DNA from 2 places in the Shewanella sp. MTB7 genome. Region 1 is predicted to be linked to the other one. Evidence: predicted binding sites of a transcription regulator. Region 1 holds the regulator's gene; the other holds the start of a gene.
What was found. Region 1 encodes LexA, which represses DNA repair genes until DNA is damaged. Its sites were predicted from a motif close to TACTGTATNNNNATACAGTA; they were not measured.
Positions count from the first base shown of each region.

Region 2: the regulator LexA is predicted to act here: its motif matches at 1,804-1,823, upstream of HWQ47_RS11795 (YebG family protein).

Region 1 covers NZ_CP085636.1:346,310-349,541, forward strand. Annotated here, with positions in the region: gene HWQ47_RS01530 (cell division inhibitor SulA) at 427-939, opposite strand; gene lexA (transcriptional repressor LexA) at 936-1,544, opposite strand; gene plsB (glycerol-3-phosphate 1-O-acyltransferase PlsB) at 2,008-3,232, shown strand, end outside.
Region 2 covers NZ_CP085636.1:2,770,416-2,773,647, reverse strand. Annotated here, with positions in the region: gene prc (carboxy terminal-processing peptidase) at 1-81, opposite strand, end outside; gene proQ (RNA chaperone ProQ) at 112-744, opposite strand; gene HWQ47_RS11800 (GAF domain-containing protein) at 1,032-1,490, opposite strand; gene HWQ47_RS11795 (YebG family protein) at 1,508-1,792, opposite strand; gene HWQ47_RS11790 (paraquat-inducible protein A) at 2,032-2,658, shown strand; gene HWQ47_RS11785 (paraquat-inducible protein A) at 2,651-3,232, shown strand, end outside.

The sequences.
Region 1 (3,232 bases):
CTCCTCTGTCAAAATATAAGACAAAGAAGAGTCACACAGTAAGTCTCTGCTCTATGCAAACTCTTCAAGTTCCCAACAAAGCAACGATGACTTCAAAGTACATTAGTGGTTTTACTTTTTTATTGTAAAAAGTAAGCAGTCTTGTTGTTTGCTGCCAGGATAACCACATTTGTACCAACTACTGGCTATATCTGATCCGATTTCATCTAGGCAAAACAATGCAGTTATATCACTGTGAATTGATTTACTTTGCAGACGACTAAATCGTTTGGATATAACAAATTATCGTTGTTATATCTCTAACCTACTTGGTGTTGAAATATTGATCAAGATCACTTTTTCTTTATTTTAAAAATAATTCGATACAAAAAAGCCCCAATAAGGGGCTTGAAGTCAGTTTATTAGCTTATTATTTATTGGCTGTATTTAGTGAACAGAGCCGAACAAACTTGGTTTTATAGTGGAATCGAGTACGTGGTTATGCGCTTCTATTTGCAAACCGGCATTAGCATCTTCAATCACAATACCTAAAGCTCTGGCACTTTTAGCAACAATTTGCAGGCGGCGACTATCACGTGCATCTAAAGATTGAGTCCAACACAGTACTGCACTTGATGTGCCGCTTGTTAGTGCTTTTTCCATCGCCCAGAGTGTTTCGACTTCATCTTTGGCATGGACGAGTAGGACTCGGTTCATCCTAACTCCTGCTTCTGCTAACACCTGTTTGTAACCAATATTTGGTGGGCTGATTAACACGATCCACTGTCCTTGGAGACTTAATGTGGCAAGTTGAGCACTTACCTGTCGTAACTCATCGCGTCCATGGGTGTGGGTTGCCACCGTCGAAATAGTGCTTGATCGTAACTGATTCGAATACTGATTTTCGTGATCTAACCATAGTCCAGGGTGTCTAGGACCGTTACCGATTAATCTATTCATTGCCAACCTCCGTTGCGGATAACACCGACTGCCAATCCTTCGATATTTAGGCTTTGGTTAGTGAGATCAACGACTATCGGTTTATAATCTTCATTTTCAGCGTGAAGATAAACAGTGTTGCCCTTTTTCTCGAAACGTTTAACGGTGACATCATCTTCAACTCGAGCAACAACGATTTGACCGTTTCTTGCCTGAGTAGATTTGTGAACGGCAAGAAGATCGCCTTCTAGGATACCGATGTTTTTCATGCTATCACCACGTACCCTAAGTAGAAAGTCAGCACTGGGGTGGAACATGTTTGGATCAACTTGGTAGTGCTGCTCTACATGCTCTTGGGCTAAAATAGGCTCACCAGCGGCGACTTGCCCTATCAAAGGTAGACCGGGTTCTTCTACCTGAGTTAACCTGATACCACGAGATGTGCCAGGAATAATCTCAATACAGCCTTTCTTAGCTAAGGCCTTTAGATGTTCCTCTGCGGCGTTGGCGCTTTTAAAACCCAAACGTTTGGCAATCTCTGCACGGGTAGGAGGCATACCTGTCTCGGCAATATTGCACTTAATTAGTTCAAGAATTTCAGCTTGTCGTGGTGTCAATGGTCTCATGGGTGATCCTGTCTTTCTATACAGTAACTGTCAGTATATACAGTATCTTGTGCAGTGCAAGTATTAACCACATTTTATCTATTTTTCTCTTTCTTTTTACTCTTTATTTAGGCTGATGCAACAACGAAGTGGGCTTGCGCAAAGCTTTCGTTGATGGGTTACTATTGTAATCTAGAGTGCACTTTATTCTGCGTTATTGATTTTGCCAAGGGAACAACCATTACCAACAATCAATATCTTGCCTAAAGCACATTAAGTTCTCACTGAATCCTGCATTTCTAAGTAGCTTGGGTATATTCAGGGACTGCTGTATGAAAGCCGTGAAGTCATCAATCATCAATATGGAACTCATATATACATAACTTCAGTTGGCACTCAGATATAGGGCTAGCTAATTTTGGTGGAATTATTCAATATCTGGTACTCTATGCAGTTATTAAATAAAACACATTGCATAAGAATAATGTCCAAACAAGACTCTCTTTGGTTTAAATCACTACGCTGGCTTCAGAAAAAGTTGGTGCACACTATTGTCGTGCCTCATGAACCTTTTAAAGATCTTAATTTAGATCCTGAAAAGCCCTTGGTTTACGTTATGAAAACTGAATCTCTAAGTGATATCGCTGCGCTCAGTGAGATCACCGGTGAGTTAGGTTTGCCTAGTCCTTATGATCCGCTTGTGGTTGAGGGGGAATCGACTCCAAGAGTCGTTTGCTTAGAAGGGGCTAAGCCTCTAATGGGTAAAAGGAAGAGTAACGAATTCTTTATGAGCAGTTTTATGGGTCTATTAAAGGCGCATAAAAATAGCCCAGATCTGGATATACAACTCGTACCAGTGAGTCTTTATTGGGGAAGAACGCCGGGTAAAGAAGATGACACCATGAAAGCCGCGGTGCTTGAACGTGAAAATCCAACCTGGTTGCGTAAATGCTTGATGATCTTATTTTTAGGTCGACATAACTTTGTACAGTTTTCTAACTCTGTGTCGATCCGTTATATGGCCGATGAACATGGCACAGACAAACGTATTGCTCAAAAACTTGCGCGGGTAGCACGAGTGCATTTTAGTCGTCAGCGTAAAGTGATGACAGGCCCGGTTTTACCTAAGAGGCAAGCACTTTTTCATGCCTTGATTAACTCTGACACCTTAAAGAAAGCGATCCAAGAGGAAGCTGCCAGCAAGAAGATCTCCGAAGTTGAAGCTAGATCAAAAGCGATGGAGTATCTTGATGAAATAGCGGCGGACTATTCAGACAGTCTAGTGCGTATTGCAGAACGTTTTCTAACCTGGTTATGGAATAAGCTGTATAAAGGGATCAATATCAAAGGTGCTGAGCAGATCAGGCAGTTGCACCATGATGGTCATGAAATCATCTATGTTCCTTGTCACCGTAGCCATATGGATTACCTGCTGCTCTCTTATATTCTCTATTATCAAGGTATGGTGCCGCCGCACATCGCTGCCGGTATTAACCTAAATTTCTGGCCTGCAGGTCCTATGTTCCGTCGAGGTGGTGCATTCTTCATTCGTCGTAGTTTTAGGGGGAACAAGTTGTATACCGCTGTTTTCCGTGAATATTTGGATCAACTATTTACAAAAGGCTATTCGGTTGAGTACTTCACCGAAGGTGGTCGTTCTCGCACTGGACGCCTACTTGCTCCTAAGACCGGGATGATCGCTATGACAC
Region 2 (3,232 bases), 2.4 Mb from region 1:
TGGAATTGATGGGGTTAACGCCCACGCCGAAAATCCTACAAAAATACTGGCGATTGAAACAACCAGGGGTATTTTTCGCATCAACAAGTTACTCCTTTTACTTTAAGTTTATTACAGCATTATGTGCTCAATGCGTACTTTCACCGTTAAACCTGAGTCTAACTGTACTTGAACATCAGATTTCTTAATATCAACAATAACACCTGCAACAGGTGTCTTACCTAGTTTGACATTAACACGCTGGTTTTGTTTCAACTCATTTAATACCGCTGGTACTAATTCAACAACTGGAGCCGCTTCTTTAACTAGCTTAGGAGCGGGTTTAACACGTTTAGGTGCTACTTTTTTAACCGACTTCTTACTCGCTCTTTCGCTTGCTTTGGCTGCTGTCGCTTTTTCGATACGTTTAGCTTTCGCTTTTTCTTGACTCTCTTTAAGTGTCAATTGAGCATGCTCGATATGCTCTTGCTCTAATTCACCACAATCTTGGCCGTCTAAGTCGATACGTTGTGCACCCGCTTTAACGCCTTTGAGGTAACGCCAACTACTAGTATAGCGTCTTAAGGCAATTCTCAATTGAGTTTTACTTACTTTAGAATCATCAGCCAACCTTTCAGCCAAATCCTGAAACAATCCAATCTTTAATGGCTTAGTTTCACCTTCGGCGATAAAGCACAAAGGAAATGTTTCATATAAATACGCAAGAATTGCGTTGGTGTCGGTCAACTTCTCTGTTGATTCCATCATTACTTCCACAGTTTAAAAAAGGGACTCTATCCAAACACTCCCAAAAGGATATGCTATCTAGGGTCGTTTATATTCGTCAGGCGTTGCAGTATTCAAGTTCTGCCAAAGGCTAAACGTTGAGCAATAGTACAAACGCAACAGACATACCTTAGCAATTACAATTAACAAACGCCAAGCATTCATTCTAAGAATGAGGAACGCTCAGCGCCCTAATCATTCGAATTGCCTATTATAAACGTGACTGGCACGATTGCGACCATCAATTATGTAAAATCGGTTGTAGTTTAACCAAATAACGCACTTTCGAAGCTCTTCACCAAGTTTTCCAGCCCTATTTGATCTGTTTCAGTGAATCGATTCAGAATTGGACTGTCAATATCCAGCACTGCCACAAGCTCCCCTTTATTAAAAACAGGGATAACAATCTCAGACTCACTAGCAGAATCACACGCGATATGACCATCGAATTGATGCACATCGGCAACCCGAAATGTTTGCTTTTGTAAGGCAGAGGTTCCACAGACACCTCTCCCTAACGGGATACGACTACAAGCTACTTTACCTTGGAAAGGACCCAAAATAAGTTGACCATCTTTCAATAGATAAAAGCCAACCCAGTTAAGATTATCCAAAGAATCATTGATTAAAGCTGAAAAATTTGCCATCGCAGCAACGAAATTATCCTCTCCGGCAAGTAAGCCCTGAGTTTGTCGATTTAGTGATTCATAACACCGAGCATCCATACAAAACCCCTAACATTTTATTTTTTAGATTCAACCTTTTTAGGCGTTTTCTTCACCGTTTTTTCTACCGAAGGCACAACACCTTTTAATAAACTTAATAAATGATCTTTGTTTTGCGCCAAATAGAAGCTTAACTTTTCACAGGTGTTTTCATCAAGTTCAAGTTCAGAACGAGTCAGAAATGGTGTTAATTGATCAGCGATATCAAGCATCTTGTCGTAAGCATCAGCTTCCTTCTTAGATGTGAATGTCATCTTCTCAACCCCTTCTCTGACTACGACAAATTTAGTAATTACCGCCATACCTGTCCTTATACTGTTTTTATATACAGTCACAGAGTCTCATAAAAATAACTTCTTATGCAAGTATTCTGTAAAATCTGATATTATCCAGATGATTATCAGTAGCTATTTATGCTGAATAATTAAGAATGATTTAAGGTTAATCACTATACTAGACTCCCAATCAGTCTGGATAGTCCTGGTACTCACTCATGGGTTCATCTGTAACTGGATGCCAAATAAGGATTTTAAAACCAGAAATGGAACGAGACTGTATCGACGATTGTGTGACTTTATGCCGCTCTTGTGACTTGGTGGTTAGAAAGCGTGCCCTTCCTTCTGGTGTTCGAGCTTTATGCCCGCGTTGCGACACAGCCTTATACGATACGCCATACTGTTCTATTAATGGTATGTTAGCTTTATGCATTACTGCACTGATTTTTATTGCTCCGGCTAACTTTCTTCCTATTTTAGAGTTGCATTTTTTAGGCAGTGTCAGAACGACCACCATTGCTGAAGGTGCCATGGCAGTCTCTAGGCAAGGTTATTGGATTGTGGGTATTTCAGTCATGCTCACTGCTGTCATTGCACCAGCACTGCTTATTTTATCTATTTTGTCTCAAATACTGATTATAAAATATCAACTTCACAATCTCTTTTTTCGAAGTATATTAAAGCGTTTACTCTCCTATCAGGACATTATCTCCCAACTCAGTATGTTAGAAATTTATTTGATCAGCATTTTAGTCTCAGTCTTCAACCTTTCTGACTTTGCCGATATTTTCTTAGGCATGGGCACCTTTTGTTTCTCAATGTTGTTTATCGTTTCCCTGTTTCTACAACGTGAATATAATTTAGAACATATGTGGAGCATGCTTGATGAATAGTCTCGATGAGGTAGCTGAAGGCAAAGAGATGGGGCTAACTTCCTGTCCTTCATGCAACAAGTTAAATGAGCTTACTCACCTTAATTGCTCTCGCTGTGATACTCTTTTAGTCGTGAGGGATACTCGCAGCCTACAAAAAAGTTGGGCACTGTTGATCACCGCAGCAATCTTGTTAATCCCGGCTAATATCTATCCAATTACTATGTTGGTCGATCGTGGTCGAATACGTTACGACACCATATTTACCGGGATCACACACTTAGTGCAGTCTGACATGTTTCCGATAGCAATCATTCTGTTTACGGCCAGTATTTTGGTACCTTTACTTAAAATTGTTGGTTTAACCATTTATTTAAGCGCCATTAGCTTTCGTTTACCCATCTCCAAAAAAATGCTGATGGTCGGCTTCCATGTCATTGAATGGATAGGCCGTTGGTCTATGTTAGACCTATTCGTAATCTCCATTACCGTCGCACTGGTGAATATGGGGCAACTCTTGGATGCCAAGCCTGCACCGGCAGCCACTGCATTCGCATTAGTGATTTTGCTGACCCAAATGGCAGCAAAAGTACTG